4 regions of the Pontibacillus sp. HN14 genome follow, and region 2 is predicted to be linked to each of the others. Evidence: predicted binding sites of a transcription regulator. Region 2 holds the regulator's gene; each other region holds the start of a gene.
The links. The regulator LexA, encoded in region 2, represses DNA repair genes until DNA is damaged. The targets are predictions, from matches to a motif close to CGAACATATGTTCG.
Positions count from the first base shown of each region.

Region 1: the regulator LexA is predicted to act here: its motif matches at 2,044-2,057, upstream of LQ226_RS18095 (carbohydrate kinase).
Region 3: the regulator LexA is predicted to act here: its motif matches at 2,747-2,760, upstream of LQ226_RS04960 (DNA polymerase IV).
Region 4: the regulator LexA is predicted to act here: its motif matches at 2,141-2,154, upstream of LQ226_RS13455 (ImmA/IrrE family metallo-endopeptidase).

Region 1 covers NZ_JAJOLR010000007.1:86,024-90,612, forward strand. The annotation lists gene LQ226_RS18090 (pseudouridine-5'-phosphate glycosidase) at 9-932, opposite strand; gene LQ226_RS18095 (carbohydrate kinase) at 929-2,032, opposite strand; gene ahpF (alkyl hydroperoxide reductase subunit F) at 2,282-3,814, opposite strand; gene ahpC (alkyl hydroperoxide reductase subunit C) at 3,827-4,390, opposite strand.
Region 2 covers NZ_JAJOLR010000001.1:675,377-679,965, reverse strand. The annotation lists gene LQ226_RS03425 (DUF896 domain-containing protein) at 229-462, opposite strand; gene LQ226_RS03420 (YneB family resolvase-like protein) at 554-1,204, opposite strand; gene lexA (transcriptional repressor LexA) at 1,508-2,137, shown strand; gene glnA (type I glutamate--ammonia ligase) at 2,318-3,655, opposite strand; gene LQ226_RS03405 (MerR family transcriptional regulator) at 3,692-4,102, opposite strand; gene LQ226_RS03400 (C39 family peptidase) at 4,241-4,589, opposite strand, start outside.
Region 3 covers NZ_JAJOLR010000001.1:960,901-965,489, reverse strand. The annotation lists gene LQ226_RS04980 (AbgT family transporter) at 1-367, opposite strand, end outside; gene LQ226_RS04975 (hypothetical protein) at 529-780, shown strand; gene LQ226_RS04970 (MBL fold metallo-hydrolase) at 848-1,810, shown strand; gene LQ226_RS04965 (SDR family NAD(P)-dependent oxidoreductase) at 1,820-2,611, shown strand; gene LQ226_RS04960 (DNA polymerase IV) at 2,782-4,053, shown strand; gene LQ226_RS04955 (HPr family phosphocarrier protein) at 4,111-4,356, opposite strand; gene LQ226_RS04950 (iron-sulfur cluster biosynthesis family protein) at 4,568-4,589, shown strand, end outside.
Region 4 covers NZ_JAJOLR010000004.1:20,991-25,579, forward strand. The annotation lists gene LQ226_RS13450 (recombinase family protein) at 1-1,443, opposite strand, end outside; gene LQ226_RS13455 (ImmA/IrrE family metallo-endopeptidase) at 1,510-2,016, opposite strand; gene LQ226_RS13460 (helix-turn-helix domain-containing protein) at 2,208-2,636, opposite strand; gene LQ226_RS13465 (helix-turn-helix transcriptional regulator) at 2,810-3,046, shown strand; gene LQ226_RS13470 (hypothetical protein) at 3,123-3,275, shown strand; gene LQ226_RS13475 (helix-turn-helix domain-containing protein) at 3,340-3,858, shown strand; gene LQ226_RS13480 (hypothetical protein) at 3,889-4,143, shown strand.

The DNA of each region.
Region 1 (4,589 bases), on a different contig from region 2:
GTCCTTTTTTATATAAGTAACGTTTGTTTTGCGTAGTGTACGGCAATTTGGGCCCCGAGCCTTGCATTCGATTTTACAAGTTGGATATTAGCCGCTAAACTCTTACCTTCTGTTGCTTGGTTCACTTGATCTAATAGAAATGGTGTGACGTCTTTTCCTTCTATATTTAGTGACTTTGCCTTTGCAATCGCTGAATCAATGACCCCGTTAATGAACTGCTCATCCATTGCATATTCTTCAGGAATTGGATTAGCAATGACAGCCCCTCCATTGATCTCTAACTCCCATTTAGCTTTAAGAATAGAGGCAATCTCACTAGGCGCGTTCACTTGATAATGAACAGCAAATGGGGAGGTGCGAGTGAAAAAGGCAGGAAGCGTCTGCGTCTGATAGCCCATGACAGGCACGCCTTTTGTTTCTAAGTACTCAAGAGTAAGACCTAAATCTAAAATTGACTTAGCGCCGGCACAGACAACGCCTACATTGGTATGAGCTAACTCCTCTAAGTCCGCAGATATATCCATAGTGGTTTCACCCTCGCGATGGACGCCGCCGATTCCTCCTGTGACAAAGATCTGGATACCGGCTAGTTCTGCACAAATCATCGTAGCTGCAACGGTTGTGGCACCTGGTTTTTTAGTAGCTACTAGATAAGGAATATCTTTACGGGAGGCTTTGGCTATATCGTTTCTTGAGCCTAGTTCTTCAAGTTCTTCGTCTGTTAAACCGATTTTAATCTTTCCGTCTAGAATAGCGATCGTTGCCGGCACAGCTCCGTTCTCGCGAATAATTTGTTCTACCTCTCTTGCTGTGGCTACATTTTGTGGGTACGGCATTCCGTGAGAGATTATTGTTGATTCAAGAGCTACAATCGGTTTACCGTGTTTTGCTGCTTCTTCAACTTCTGGAGATCTTGTTAAGTGTACGTTCATATTTTTTCCTCCTGAGCGTTTAATAGTTGGGGAGTTAAATCTGGACGAACGGTGTAATGAGATTGGATACATAAAGTCGCACTTTGAAGGCCTGTTTGAATCGCTCCTCTTAGCGTCTTTCCTTCTAACCATGAATAGATTACAGCAGCTGCGAACGCATCTCCGGCTCCTGTTACGTCTTGTACTTCTGGTATAGTAGCTGTTTCATATAGCTCGATGCCCTCGGCTGAACCCACCATTACTCCGTGTTCACCCCAGGTAACGGTTACATAGGATACGCCACGCTCCAGCCAATAGGTAACGGCGTCCTCCCATTGCTTATTCGTTTCAATTGTCATCCCAAGATAAGACGCGCTCTCTTCCACGTTTGTCATTAACCATGTAAGGCCGCTCAAATCTTTAGGCAGACGCTTCATTTTAGGGATCGATACGGTAACAAAAGCAAGCGGTACGTGAAAGCTTTGTGCCTTCTGCAAGAGATAATAGAGACCTTCTTTGGGACAATTTAAATCTGCGATGATGCAGGAAGCTTGTTTCAGTTTCTTATCGTGTGTGCTTAGTAAAGGAGGGAGGATATAGTCATAGACTTCCATATCAGCGAAAGCTACAGTCATGTCTCCTTCAGCGTTTAAGACAGCCGTATAGGTCCCGGTAGAGGCAGACGGAATATGAAGAACGGTGTCTAACTGGATGAGCGACGAGGCACGTTCAATGATTTCCCAGTCCGCATCTTTACCTGCAGCTGTAATTAAACTTGGATTATAGCCAAGTCTACCCAGGTTTTCTGCTATATTCCGAGCCACTCCGCCCACACTGTAACTTGATTGCACCGGATTAGACGTATGAAGCTGAAAAGGCTCTAAACTACGAAACTTTCGGTCAACGTTGGCCCCCCCTACACATACGACCTGTTGGGAATCATTCAATACATAGGCACGCCCTAATAAAACATCTTTCTGAACAAGACTTGAAACCAGGTTGGCTACAGTGGAACGTGATAAATGAAGGGTTTCTGATAAGTCTTGTTGAGACACATAAGGGTTCTTTTGAATTAACTCATAAACTTGGCGTTCTCGTTCTGTCAGCTTCGCGGTGGACATAGGGATCACTCCAAACTTTAGTTTGAATAAGTAAACATTTGTCATTTATACCGTATATGTATTTTTGTGGTGTGTAAATAATTGTAAGAGAAGTCGCACGTCCGACTTCTTAAAAGGGGGAGTCCATCTATTTCAAGAGAGGAGCGTTGGGGATATCGTTTCTCCAGTACTCCCATGGAAAGAGATATAAAAAAAGACATACAAAAAGACGCCCGTCCAAAGGACGAGCGTCTTTCAAAAGTTCTATGATTAGTTGCGAATCAGGTAATCAAATGCGCCTAAGGCAGCATTTGCGCCTGTTCCCATAGAGATAATGATTTGATTATACGGAACATCTGTCACATCACCAGCAGCAAATAGACCAGGGATGCTTGTGGCATTGCGCTTATCAACGACAATTTCGCCAATTTGGTTACGCTCAATGGATTCGTCTAACCATTCTGTGTTTGGAACAAGTCCAATTTGGACGAACACGCCTTCTAGCTTAACGTGATTCTCCTGACCTGTCTCGCGATCCACATACGTAATACCGTTTACGTTAGCGTCTCCAGTGATCTCAGTTGTTTGGGCGTTGGTATGAATCGTTATGTTAGGAAGGCTGTTTGCACGTTCTTGTAAGACTTGGTCGGCTTTAAGTTCTGAAGCAAACTCAAGTACTGTAACGTGCTTCACAATGCCTGCAAGGTCAATAGCTGCTTCAATTCCGGAGTTACCTCCGCCGATCACAGCTACGTCTTTTCCTTCAAATAAAGGACCATCACAGTGAGGGCAGTATGCCACACCTTTATTTTTGAACTCTTCTTCACCTGGTACGCCAACTTGACGCCAGCGTGCACCGGTCGAGATGATGACACTTTTACTTTTTAGGACGCCACCATTATCAAGCCCGAGCTCGAACATACCATCGTTCTTCTCTAAGCTGCTTGCACGCTGAAGGTTCATGACATCAATGTCGTAATCCTTCACGTGTTCTTCAAGGCTTGCAGCAAGCTTCGGTCCTTCTGTGCTTGATACGCTAATAAAGTTTTCAATACTCATGGTGTCTAGAACCTGACCGCCGAAACGCTCAGCTACGACGCCTGTACGAATTCCTTTACGAGCAGCATAAATGGCCGCACTTGCACCAGCTGGGCCACCACCGACAACTAAAACATCATATGGGTCTTTATCTGTAAATTCTTCAGCGCTAGGACCTTCAACAATCTTATCTAAGATCTCTTCTAACGTCATGCGACCACCGCTCAAGAATTCTCCATTAAGATGCAGAGAAGGAACAGCCATCACGTTTTTACTTTCAGCTTCTTCTTTGAAAGCTGCGCCGTCAATCATCGTATGAGTAATACCAGGATTTAAAACACTCATCATGTTTAAGGCCTGGACCACATCAGGGCAGTTATGACAGCTTAAGCTAACATACGTTTCAAAGTTGTACTCACCTTTAATGTTCTTAACCTGATCGATGACACTTTGGTCAACTTTAGGGGCTCTGCCACTAACTTGTAGAAGAGCAAGAACTAAAGACGTAAATTCATGTCCAAGAGGAATACCTGCGAACGTAACTCCAGTATCTTCTCCGACGCGATTCACACTAAAGCTAGGCGTTCTGGATAATTGTGCTTCCTCGAATGTAATCTTAGAAGACATAGAAGCTAGCTCTTCTACAAGAGCTAGCATGTCTTTTGATACTTTATCAGAACCTGCACTAACTTTAAGCACGATATCGCTTTCCAATAGTTCTAGATATTGGTTTAATTGAGCTTTAATATCTGCTTCAAGCATTATGAGTGCACTCCTTTAGATTTTACCTACTAGATCTAGGCTTGGTGTAAGTGTTTCAGAACCTTCTTCCCATTTAGCTGGGCAAACTTCACCTGGATTCTGACGAACGTATTGAGCTGCTTTGATTTTACCAACAAGGTTGCTTGCGTCACGGCCAATTCCGCCAGCGTTAATTTCTACTGTTTGGATAACACCGTCTGGATCGATGATGAATGTACCACGATCTGCAAGACCTTCTTCTTCGTTTAGTACCTCAAAGTTACGAGAAATTGTTTGAGAAGGGTCACCGATCATTGTATAAGTGATCTTGTTAATCTTTTCTGAGCTATCGTGCCAACCTTTGTGAACGAAATGAGTATCTGTTGAAACAGAGTAAACTTCAGCACCTAGTTCTTGAAGTGCTGCATATTCGTTTTGAAGATCTTCAAGTTCAGTTGGGCAAACGAATGAAAAGTCTGCAGGATAGAAGCAAACGACGCTCCACTGACCTTTAAAGTTTTCTTCTGTTACGTCAACGAATTCACCGTTTTTGAATGCTTTCGCGTTAAATGGTTGTACTTCAGTACCGATTAATGACATGAAAAATCCTCCTCTTTTTTGTGTAAAAGTTATTAATTTAAAATCATTATAATTCAAAAACTATTATTATATATCTGCGATGATTTGTCAAGTTGTTCCCGCATATTAAAGCTGTAAATGTGATTTAGATGGATAGGGTATCGAAAATAAGGTTGATATGGTGTGATTACATTAGAGGGAATGAGCTGATTCGATTATC
Region 2 (4,589 bases):
TTCCATTTCGCTTAATGCGAACTATGTACAGTCTAAATACTATAATGAAATCGTTTAAGTGACAAGCATTCCAAGAAAAAGAGTCGAAAATTCTTTGTCTACACCAGCTTAAATTGCGTATAGAATGTCATTCTTATTCATATTTTGGCACTTAGTGGGAAAATATTGCATTAGGTTACAAATCCTATACAAAAGAAAAAACACACGAAGTGCCTTCGTGTGTTTACATTAATGTTTTTTATTACGTTCTTGTTCTTGCTTTAATTTGTCAGGTGTTACATCGTTACCTTCAGGGTCTACTACTTTCATTCCTTTTAGCTGACTCTTAAAGGAATTACGGAAGTTCTTCAGGTACTCCTGACGTAATTTTTGTTGTTCTTTTTGTTCAGTCATGGATAAGCCTTGTTGTTTGGATTTATGAGATAATTCGTTAATTCGGTTTAATTTATCTTGAGAAATCATTTATATGCTCCTTTACTTGTTGGAATCCAAGTAAAAAAGGCAAGGGTCCCATAAGGATGCTTGCCTTTCTACTATTTATATCGTAACGCGTTTAGGCTTTGTTTTCAAGTGAAACGAATTCTTTGTAACGCCTATGTACTGTAGCCTTAGATACATCAAATCCCATTCCTCTAAGGGTGGCTGCTATTTCTTCAAACGTCAAATTGTTCGATCGAAGACGAACAACCTCCTCGATCGGAAAGTCTTTTCTCTCTCGCCCTTGTGCTAGATGCTGATTAGAGAGGTTAGCAGCAGGATTATATCCTTTATCCACCGCACGCCTCATACCACGCTTAATCTTAATGTTATGTATTTTCCTTTGATATTCCTCTACAATTCCTACAATTTGCAAAACCATGGAGTCTGATTCAGAAAGTGTAAGCACTCCGTGGTGAGAAACAGCATAAACAGGGACTTCAAGTTTAGTAAGTTGATGAAACAAGGCAATTTTTGTATTCCCCCGCCCAAGCCTTGTCTCATCCTGGATTAGTAGCACATCCGCTTCTTCGTTTGCTAATATTTCTAAAACTTCTAAGATCCCATCTCGTTCTATATCATACCCGCTTGCCTGCTCTTCTATTGTTTTATGGATTTCAAATCCGTGTTTAGTAGCCAATTCTTCTAGTTCGATTCGTTGCCGTTTTAAAGACGAAACTTGTGCTTCCTTTTCTGTGCTGACGCGACAATAGATGATTGCTTTCATAGAATCTCCTTTTTTCTCTATCATATAGCGGTGTCCCTATTTAAGTAAAGCCTAACTTAAGAGTAACCCAATATACATAAAGGCTAAGCCGCCTGCAAATAACAAGAAATATACTATGTCTAGTTTTGATAGATTTTGAAACATATTCATCGCCTCCAGAAAATAAGAACTTTTGTTCGTGTCTACACATCATTATATACGAACATTCGTTCTTGTCAACACATTTGCGAACGAATGTTTGTATATCGTTTCCTATCATGGTATAATGACGGTAATAAATGATATGTACGAGGTGTAAAGAATATGACGAAACTATCAAAAAGGCAGGAAGCAATACTAGATTTCATTAAAAACCGTGTACTAGAAAAAGGCTATCCACCTTCTGTAAGAGAGATTGGTGAGGCTGTAGGACTAGCATCTAGTTCAACCGTTCACGGACATTTGTCAAGACTAGAGAAAAAAGGCTATATCAGAAGAGACCCTACTAAACCAAGAGCTATTGAAGTATTAGAGTTAGAAGAAGATGCCATCACTACCATTCCTAAAGGAGAAGCAACGTATGCTCCTGTAATAGGTAAAGTTACAGCAGGTATGCCAATTACAGCTATTGAAAACATTGAAGAGTATGTTCCTCTACCTGATACGCTTGCCGCACAAGATGACGATATATTCGTTCTTGTGGTGCAAGGTGAAAGTATGATTGAAGCTGGAATCTTAGACGGGGATATGGTCATTGTACGACGTCAGCAAACAGCACAAAACGGTGATATTGTAGTGGCTATGACTGAAGATGATGAGGCTACGGTCAAACGTTTCTTTAAAGAATCAAATCACATTCGCTTGCAGCCTGAAAATGCTACAATGGATCCAATAATTGTTCAAAATGTAAGCATTCTTGGAAAAGTTGTCGGATTATATCGCCATATTCACTAAACTCAATATAAATACGGAAACATTGAAAAAAGCATCGAATGATTATCATTCGATGCTTTTTCTTATATCACTATTAATAAATATCTGTTTGATCATTTTGTCTGTAAATTTTTTTGTAACAAGATGAGTATGTTAAAAAATAAAAACCCTCAACACCAATGGCATCAAGGGTTTTCAATCTTAGTAAGTTGATAAATACTGTTCGCGCTCCCATGGGTGAACCTGTGTACGGAACATATCCCATTCGATTTCTTTCGCTTCAATGAAGTGTTCAAATAAATGTTCGCCTAATGCTTTCACCATTATTTCGTCCTTTTTAAGCAATTCTAATGCATCAGAAAGGGTTGCCGGCAAGTCTTGAACACCGTGTTTTACTCGTTCTTCTTTATCCATTACATAAATATTTCGATCAACTGGGGTTGGAGCTTTCAAGCCGTTCTCGACACCATCTAGTCCAGCAGCTAATAGGACAGCCATAGCCAGGTATGGGTTCGCAGAAGGATCTACACTACGAACTTCTATACGAGTACTTAACCCTCGAGAAGCTGGGATACGAATCAATGGACTGCGGTTTTGACCAGACCACGCTACATAACATGGAGCTTCATATCCTGGAACTAAGCGTTTGTAAGAGTTAACAGTCGGATTCGTCACAGCTGTGAAATTCGTAGCATGCTTCACAATGCCCGCGATGAACTGATAAGCTGTTTGACTCAATTGCTGATCGCCCTTTTCATCAAAGAAAGAATTTCCCCCGTCTTTGAATAAGGACATGTTACAGTGCATTCCTGAGCCGTTCACACCAAAGAGTGGTTTAGGCATAAAGGTAGCATGTAAACCGTGTTTACGAGCTATTGTTTTAACGACGAGTTTAAACGTTTGGATATCATCGCAGTGCTTTAATGCATCTGCGTATTTAAAGTCGATTTCATGCTGACCTGGGGCCACTTCGTGATGAGACGCTTCTATCTCAAAGCCCATCTCCTCTAACTCAAGAACAATATCACGGCGACAATTTTCACCAAGGTCAGTTGGCGCTAAATCAAAGTAACCGCCACGGTCGTTTAATTCCATAGTTGGTTCGCCTTTTTCATCTAACTTAAATAGGAAAAATTCAGGTTCTGTACCAAGATTAAAAGCAGAGAAGCCAAGCTCTTCCATTTTCTTTAAGTTACGCTTTAAATTATAGCGAGGACAACCTTCAAATGGGGTACCATCCGGATTATAAATATCACAAATAAAGCGGGCTACTTTCCCTTTCTCAGATGTCCATGGAAATACAACAAACGTATCAAGATCAGGATACAAAAGCATATCCGATTCTTCAATGCGAACAAATCCTTCAATGGAAGATCCATCAAACATCATTTGGTTATCGAGTGCTTTATCAAGCTGACTAAATGGAATTTCTACGTTTTTAATAGTTCCTAATAAGTCAGTGAATTGCAATCGAATAAATTTAACGTTCTCTTCCTGGATCTTCTCCAGGATCTGGTCCTTAGTTAATTTAGCTGCCATAAGCGACTTTCTCCTCCCAGTGTACTTTAGTTTATATTAATGGAAGAATCGTGATAATTCTCCCTGACGCAACGATGATTTACCAAAACGGTTTGCTTGAAATAATTCATTTTTAAGCATTTTTCGTAATTCTTTCTCAGATAATTCTTCTCTTACCTCCTGAATTTCTTCTTCAGAGTATTCAGTTTGAGGTTGAGGTTGTTGAGGCTGCATCGATAACACTTGCTTAATACCAGCAAGATTAACCCCTTTTTCAATTAACGATTTAATTTCTAATAAACGATCAACATCATTGAACGAAAATAAACGTCGATTTCCATCGGAGCGAACAGGATGAATCAAATCATGTTCTTCGTAGTACCGGATCTGTCGCGCAGAAAGGTCAGTAAGTGATTTTACAATCCCTATTGGGAATAGAGGCATCGATCTTCGTAGTTCATCATTCATGATTTAGCCCTCCTTATCGTTACGTTTATTTATATTTATTGTATGTAATGATTCAAATTCTGTCAACACATGTTAGCTTTTTTTACATATTAAAAAAAGCCCTTATGGCGCAAATGAAAACCCATACATAATACCGGGTTACCTTTGAATAACTATAGCCTGGCTTCCCATCTGTTTAAAGGCTTTTTCAAATTGCGAACGATTAACTTTTTGATTCTTTTTTCCATATGGATTATTAATATAAACAGAATCATCCGTATAACCTGTAATGACCACACTGTGAACACTGAAGGTTACATCTATGGCACCTTGAGGCGTAAGCCAAGTTCTAAAATTGCTTACAGGTTGAAACCGGGTAGTTGTAATAATCCAAACAGGCATTCCTTGATTTACATATTCGTATAGTTCAGAAGGATTACTCCCTGTTACATCTTGGGCACGATCACCGACATAACGTTTAGCAAGCTTCACAACCGGTCCGTGATAA
Region 3 (4,589 bases), 290 kb from region 2:
TTGAACTAGGAACAGAGGTAACAAGTCCACGAAGCATAGCGCTAATTAAGCCAGAGCGCTCTGCTACGCCAATTCCTAGCATTGTTACAAGTACCGTTCCGAGTGGGGCGAAGCCTGTGAAGTTTGTAACGAAGTTTTCAAAGATATATTTTATACCCTCAGACGACATTAAGTTAAAGACAGAAACCGTCTCTCCCTTAATGGGGTCTTCAACCGTAACTCCAAGGGCTGCCATAATCCCTGAGAGGATGATGATCAATCCTGCTAGTATGGCAAAAAGGGTTGCTGGGTGGGGAAGCTTATTCCCGACGCGCTCGATGACGTCAAGCGCCTTCGTAACCCAACCGCGCTTTTGAGTATCCTCCATAGTTGGATCTCCCTTTCTTTTTCTTATGATTTTTCAAACAATTTGCATCGTTAAGAGTACTACAGAATTATAGAAAAACTTCGACAAGATTTAAAGGTTTATTGTAAAATGCGCAATTTGTCGAATATTATAAATAGTGTTAAAAAAGATTTTTCATATTTATGGAAATGAAATATTCCACACCAGGTGTACAAAGAAAAGAAAAGATATGTACTTTAACACGCCAACGTGTTGGTGTGTTAGAGTTTTTCAGCGATGGCTTTTCTTCATTTTTATCGCACTCAAATGGACATATTAAAAACCAGGGGCAAGGCAACGACCGGGAAAATATTTTTATCTTTTCTTTCTTTAACCCTCTTCTAGTCTTTCAAAAAGAGGAGATGTTCATTCCTTTTTTCGTTCTTGATTCATGACAAACTCCATAGAAAGGAGTACAATAGAAGAAAAACTGAATGATCATTCAGTGTTTGGGGGTTCACTATGGTTCAAACAACAGATAAGATCTATCAACTGTCCATTCCAACGCCATTTGCAGTGGGGGATGTGCATACGTATTTACTAAAGGGAGAAACGCTATCTCTAATTGATGCGGGCGTAAAAACAGAAGAAGCTTGGAAAGCGTTAGAATCCCAATTACACGCGATTGGTTACAGTCCTAACGATATTAAACAAGTGATTCTGACACATCACCATCCTGATCACATAGGTTTAGTTGATCGCTTTGAACAATTAGAAGGAGTATATGGTCATGAGGACAATAAAAGATGGCTTGAGAGAGATGAGACGTTTTTAAATCGTTTTCAAACGTTTTTCTATACGTTATATAAGCAGTTTGGGGTAGATCATACTCATGAAGCCTTCTTTAAACATTTGCGTGATCCTCTTAAATATGTGGCGGAGGGCACACTAACTGGCTCGTTAAAAGAAGGAGATCAAATTCCAGGGCATCCAGATTGGTCGGTTATGGAAACCCCTGGGCATGCCGAGAGTCATTTATCGTTTTACAGATCTCTTGACCAGTCGATGTTGTCGGGGGATCATTTGCTTTACCACATTTCTTCCAATCCTTTGTTAGAGCCACCTCGCCTACCTGGTGGTCCGCGTCCTAGGCCGCTTGTCACTTATCAAAAAACATTGGATAAGTGTTTACATATGGATATACGAGAAGTTTATCCTGGTCACGGCCCGGTTTTCACGAATCCTAACGAGTTAATTAAAGAACGTATGAAAAAGCAGGAATACCGGTCTAATAAGGTATATCACATGTTGGAAGAGGGACCTCTCACTCCATTTCAAGTGTGTAAACAGCTATTTCCAAAACACATTGAAAAACAATTTGGTTTAACGATGTCAGAAACCGTCGGGCAACTTGATGTATTGGAAGAGGAAGGGCGCGTTCATGTACACTTAGAAGATGGAGTTTATTATTATGAAGCAAAATAGGTGATAAGTTTGACGCATGTATTAACGAATAAGAAAGTGGTTATTACGGGAGCATCGAGTGGTATTGGAGAACGCATAGCCTGGCATGTAGCTAAAAAGGGTGGTCTACCGATCCTTTTAGCCAGACGAGGAGAACGTTTGAATGAACTCATTGACAGTATAGAGAAGAGCACCGGTGTGAGGGGTTATGCCGCTTCATGTGATTTGGCTAAACGCTCAGATATTGAACGGGCTTTTTCAATGATAAAGGAAAGATTCGGAGTTGTAGATGCCTTAATTAACAATGCAGGGTTTGGTATATTTGAGTCGGTAGAAGAGACGAGTATAGAGCAGTATGAAGCAATGTTTCAAGTGAATGTGTTTGGTCTCATTCAATGTGTGAAAGTAGTGCTTCCTGATTTTGTTGCACAAGGGGGGCATATTGTGAACATCGCCTCTCAGGCTGGTAAGATGTCTACTCCGAAAGCATCTGGCTATGCGGCTTCGAAGCATGCGGTTCTAGGTTTCACAAACGCTCTTCGCTTAGAAGTAAAACCAAAAGGGGTTTATGTAACAGGGGTGAATCTGGGCCCTGTTCGAACAAACTTTTTCGATCAGGCTGATCCTGATGGAGCTTATCAAAAGTCCGTTGAGCGCTTCATGTTAGATCCTGATGTTGTAGCTCAAAAAGTGATCAAGCATTTGTTTACATCTAAGAGAGAAATTAATTTGCCTTCTTGGATGGAAGCCGGTTCAAAGCTTTATCAACTTATGCCTGGACTTACAGAGAAAGTGATGCGCAAACAATTTGAGAAGAAATAAATCCTCACAACTCGTGAGGATTTTTGTTTTATATAAGAAGGGAACTATGTGATGAAGAGTAAATGTCGAAAAAAGGAAAACATCGCCACTTGAAAATGGGAACGAACATTCGCATAATAAGGATAATAGATCATGCGAACAAACATTCGTATTTCGCGGGAGGGTAACTTATGAATGCGGTGATTGATTATCAGTCGTTCCCGGAACGTAGTATTTTGTGTGTGGATATGAAAAGTTTTTATGCTAGTTGCGCCGCCATCATGAAAGGGCTAGATCCAATGAGGGCCCATCTTGCTGTGGTAGCAGATTTAAAGCGCCCGGGAAGTGTGGTGTTGGCAGCTTCGCCAGCGTTAAAGAAAGATTTCGGTATTAAGACAGGGAGTCGTTTATTTGAGATCCCAGATGATCCGAGAATCCATTTAGTGTCTGCACAAATGAGGATTTATCTGCACATCTCAACTGAAATTACCCGCCTTTTTAATCGTTATGTTCCAAAAGAAGCGATTCACACGTACAGTGTTGACGAAAGTTTTCTGGATGTAACGGGAACGGAGAGATTATGGGGAGACGCTAAAGAGGTTGCTCGAATGATCCAACAAGAGTTGTTTGAGACGTTTCACCTCCAATGTGCAATTGGAATCGGGCCAAATATGCTTCTGTCTAAATTATGCCTCGACCTGGAAGCTAAGAAAAATGGGATTGCTCAATGGGAGTATGAAGATGTAAAGAAAAAATTGTGGCCTGTTTCGCCGTTAAGCGAAATGTGGGGGATTGGTTCGCGGATGGAGAAACGGTTAAATCGGTTAGGCATTACAAACGTTGGACAGCTTGCTACATTTCCTCTCGAACAGCTGGAGAAACGCTTTGGGGTGATGGGGAATCAGCTCTACTATCACGCCAATGGGGTAGATCTCTCTGAGCTTGGTGCTCCCATTATGGAAGGGCAGATCAGCTTTGGGAAGAGTCAAATTCTTATGAGGGATTACCCGAACCCGGAAGAAGTGCGCTATGTCATTTTGGAAATGTGTGAAGAGGTGGCAAAGCGTGCACGTGCGTCTCAAAAAGCAGGGCGAACGATTAGTCTTGGGATTGGATATAGTAAAGTTGAGAATGGCGGTGGGTTTCACCGTTCAAGATCCGTCGCATCCCCTACGAATATTACAACAGAGTTATACGATGTATGTATGCAAATTTTTAACGAATTTTATTCTCATCAGACCGTTCGGAAGATTTCGATAAGCCTATCTAATATTACAGAAGACAAAGCGATGCAACTTAGTTTATTTGAACAAGACCGTGATAAAAAGCGTGATCTTGGTTATGTGATGGATGAAATCCGAAACAAATACGGGAACGATGCTCTTCTTAGGGCCGTTTCCTATACGAAGGCTGGTACAGCGAAGCATCGAAGTAAGTTGGTTGGCGGGCATTATGCGGAATAGAGGCGATTCCTTGCTGGATGATACTCCAGCAAGAAACGCATTCTTGTCCTCAATGACTTATGCTTCTATAAAAAGCTGTTTTTCAATAAGCGTTTGCTTAATGGCGGTTTCGTTCCCGCCTTGGACATCGAGTTCTACTGTTTGTCCAGGCTGTAGAGAGACTGCTAACACTCCTAAAAGACTTTTAGCATCCACGACCCAGTGATCTTTTTTTAACAGCACCGTATCCTCGTACTCACTCATTGTGTTTACAAAGAGACTAGCAGATTCGGCGAAAATCGGTTTCTGTACTTGCAGTTTCATTTTTATTCCTCCTCTTGATTCTTAATCGTTTCATTATCATATTTATGCGTTTACCTGGAGATTTCCTTCTTATAAAAGAGTATGATTCAGAGTTTGTACAAGACGCACAATGATTGGTCAATGAATGTGGGCACTTTATACAGATTAGTCAGAAAGGTTGCTCGAGCGGTTATGATTTTATAAGATAGATAAGACAGAAGGTGGTATGATCATGAAATTAACAATTATGAATG
Region 4 (4,589 bases), on a different contig from region 2:
GTAATCCGTAATCTCAAGCACAGCTGGCTCAGCATTCTTGCCGGTTCGTGCTTTTTTTATGATATCTATGGTGACGGACTCGAAAATGGTTTGGATGGCAATTTTCTTGTCTTCAAATGACATTTGAGGGTAGGTTTCCTTGATATTCTGTAGAACAAGCATTACATCTTCTTCGCTTGCTACTTCCGATACTTCTTCCTTTAGCATTTTCATTAGATCCTCCTCAGTGGATCGAGCATTCTCTAGTATATCTTTATAACGTTTCTTATCAATATCGCCCTCTAGATACATTTCTTCAGCGCGCTCACGTTTCAACTTAACCTTCTCAAGTTCATTCTCAATATGTTCTTTATCCACTTCTGGATCAGCATTAGAAGTCTCTTTCGATGGTTGGAAGTTATCAATGGATACTGTTAGTGCATTGAAGAAGGTTTCTTCTAGCGTGTTTTCAGCAATAACAGGTTGATCACAAATACCAAACTTAAACCGTCCCTGGCATTTGTAGAATCTATGGACCGTGTTGTTTTTTCTTTTCTTACTACTACCCGTTAAGCTTTTACCGCATTTTCCACACTTTCCGATACCTGAGAATGGATAGGGGGTGTTTGCTTTAAAGGCCATTTTACTTCTGTTCTTCATAATTAAAGCTACCTCTTTAAAATCTTCCTCTTCAATAAGAGGTTCAAAGTCCTCTTGCTGGATAGGGGTAATAATATCTTCTCCAGTCAATTTCCCTTTAGCTAGACTTCGATGATTCCAACGAACTTGTCCAATGTAAATAGGATTGCGAAGCAAATAACGAACAGAGAAGTCACTCCAAATCTCTCCCTTTTTCGTCTTGACTCCACGCTTGTTAAGTTGCTTAGCAATGTATTGAGAACCATGTGTGAGTGCTTTCTTAAAGATATATTTAACCCATTGAGCTTCATCATGATTTATTACAAGTTTACCTTCTATAATGTCATAACCATAGGGGGCAGGAGCTCCATTTCGATAGCCATTTTCACTACGGCTCATCATGTTTTCGAAAACACGTTCAGCTGTCTGCTCACGTTCCCATTGAGCCATAGCTGCAACCAGTGTAATAAATAAACGACCAGCAGCAGTAGTGGTGTCATAAACCTCCGTCGCTGACTTAAACTTTACATCATGTTTCTCCATAAGTTTTAACAGCTTATGAAGGTCAGACACTGATCGGATGAATCTGTCCAAACGATAAACAAGCAGAACATCAAATTTCTCAGACTCGATGTCCTCAATCAACTGTTGCATTCCTGGACGTTTAAGGTCTTTAGCCGAGAAACCATCATCTACGTAGTCCTCAACACACGTCCACCCTTGAGAGGTGATGTAAGCATTAAGGCGCTCGTTCTGAGTTTCCAAACTGACACCTTTTTCAACTTGCATAATTGTTGAAACACGTCTGTATTTAGCTGCTCTCATGTTCATCACCTCCGTTAAATAATGTTACCTATATTATATAGAGCGTGAGCCTGTTAGTTCAACGACTTATCCCAGGGAACAAAAACCATTTCTCACAATTTCCTCCCATACCATCTTACCCAGGTATTGTTTTTCTAAATGTTGAAGTCTTTGGTTGGCAAAAGTATGTGTGACACCAAATGTTTCAGCTATAAGTTCAACGGCTTCACAACGACGCTCTGGAAGATCTAATTTAAGTAACATGAAAGTAGGTACACAAAAGTGAAGAGCAAAATTCCTAGCTTGCCATTCTTGTTTCAGACGGTATGTGTTAGCCATAAAAAGCTGATTTCCCGCATGCCAAAGAACATGGCAGATTTCATGACCGAAGCTTTCCCATTGTTCTTCAGGTGTATCATGAATTTGCAAATGAATGGAGTTTCCAGATCGAAAGGGTCCATGCTCTCCAATATTCAGATCTACTTTTAAAGAGGATGATATATAACCTAGCTCCATATCAAACGGGCAATGGATCCCCATAGCTGTGTATAGTTCTTTGATTTGATCTTCTAACCTTGTGTATTCGTACTTCAATAAAGAATCCTCCCACTTGTAACAAAACTATTTATGAACTGGAAAAGCCTTGTTATTTTATCAGGCTTTAGATAATTCTACTAAATAATTGAATTGCTATCCACTTCCAATTAGGAGAAAAAATAGAACAAATGTTCTTTTTTGGGTGAAAAATAAGACCAATAGGATTATAAGTTTATTTATAACCCTTATTAGTCATCTTTTCTTTTCTTAGCTTTTTCTCGAACCCATTCGAAGTGATTTTTAATTTCTTCTATATCTTCACGCGTGAGGTCTTTCCATGAGTTAAGATCATAAAAGCTAAGATCCATATCTTGCATGTTATTATCTATAAGGTATTGTTTGAGTTCCTCAAGGGGATCAAAGGCATCTTTCACCTCACTAGATTCTGCGTAGGATCTCCCCAGGATAAAGTCAGTACTAACATTATAGAAGTTAGCTATCTTATTTAGTGTTTCATAATCTGGATTTCTTTTTCCTAACTCGTAATGAGCGTAAGTTCCTCGACTAATATTCAGTTTTTCAGCAAGCTCTCCTTGCGTAAGTTTTTCCCTCTGTCTCAAATATTTAAGCTTTTGACCAATCATCAAAGCACTTCCTTTAGTTAATATATTGATCATGTTTTGTTAAAAATGTATTTTTATATATTTTATAAACTATTTATATTATAAAGTAGCAATTTGCTACATGAAATAAATGTAGCAAAAAAGTACATGTTTGTGTTGACAGTTGCGTATTGCTACATTATACTTTGGTTATACAGTCGCAAATCGCTACAAAAGGTGGTGAGTAAATGAACCAACGAATGTGGCTAAGTAAAATAAGAAAAAAGAAAGAATTAACGCAATTAGAGGTAGCAAAACAATCCAATATTGGGAGAGCATATTATACTCAAATTGAGAATGGAATCAGAAACCCTAGCGTTTCTGTAGCAAAAAAAATTGCCTCAACTCTAGACTTTGAATGGTCGATTTTTTTTGAAGAACAATGTAGCGATTTGGAACAAAAAGGGCCGGGACAAGCCATTTAACTAACTCGAACAGAAGTAACTTTTTATGGATAGTCTGAGGGGGCTTGCTCATAAACATGTGTAAAGGAGTGATTTCATGAAAATCGTTTTAAACGAAGAGCAAACGCAAAAGTTTTTCCAAGCGCTTTACCCTTCAGCTGTTCGGATAGCGGCCGAAAAGCGCAAACGAGAACGTGAGCAAGAAGAACAGGAATCCACTTCAAATACCTCTGAGAAATCAGCATCATGAATCTGTTTAATGCCATTATATCGAATCACAAGATTTGTGAGGGTAAAAAAAGGAGGTAATTCTGGTGCCAATTGGTAAAGCACTTCAGAATGCTAGGAAACAATGTGGGGATAGTCAAACGAATTTGAGTATGGAAGCGAATTGTTCAAGAGAGACGATTTCTGCTTACGAGAACGGAAGAGCAAAAGTTCCATCTGATATCTTCCAACATGCTTTAGAGAAGTATCAAGATTTAGATATGGTGATGGAAGCTGCCGCCGATTACTTCGGTCCTTATTTCTTTCCTCAATTAAATGGAGATAACGTCGATCATCATCCTTCTTCTGTATTAATGAAGTCAGAGGAAGAATTAGAAGAAGCGTTAGTTGCAGTGAAGAAAGCAAAGAAAATCATGCTCAAGCCAGGTTCATCCATATCAGACGTAGAACGCCGGGAGCTTGAAGAAATCGCTCAGGAGTATATTGAATCTATGACTTGCGGTTGGGTGTTCTTACGAGCTCTGGAACCATACGGATTACATTATACCAAACTGTTAGAAAATCATAACCGAGAGATGATCGCAAAAGGTTATGTGGTGAGGTAGCTCAATAAAATTCAGAAAAGGAGCATTGTTATGACAGAGGAAGAAAATCACAAAATCATTTCTGCTATCGCAAATCAAATCGAAGCTTCAGATGAAATTGCCCGAGATGTGAGGGATTCAATTCTCTTTGGAAGTCTTGATTGGATTGTAGAGAGAGCGTTAAATACAGGAGAAAAAATTGACCCAAAGACGATTATAGATGCTATGGAGCATGCGGTTGAATTTGGGTTAAAGGAGAAAGCGAGGAAAGAATCTTGCAATACGTCCAATACGCAAGCCGGTTGATGAAGGCGGGAGAGGCTAATGCATTAATTAAACAAGCTTTAGCCAATCGAAACCTAGTTGATCAAGCCGACCACTTTGTTAAATCACTAAATAAAACACAAAAAAAGGCAGCCAGCAAAGCCTGCTGACTACCAACAACGTCTAGATTCATAATATCACTAAATGTATTAAAGGGCAAGTAGTCTTGCCCTCATGAATAGGGGCCCTTCCTTTCCTCCCAGATACGGAAGGTTGAAATGCCGAATTGCTCCTGTTCATGAGGGTGTGACTAAGCACCTTCGAGCATAAGAAAAGACCGCACTGGTATGCGGTCCCTCGAAAAAACTTTTATTAATCATATTATACCACAAAAGGGGTGAGATTACTTCTGGACAAGCGTGAATTCCCTATTCCGCACTGTTATTTGTGGATGACCAAAGATGCCCCTAACAGACGCGATCTGTTCG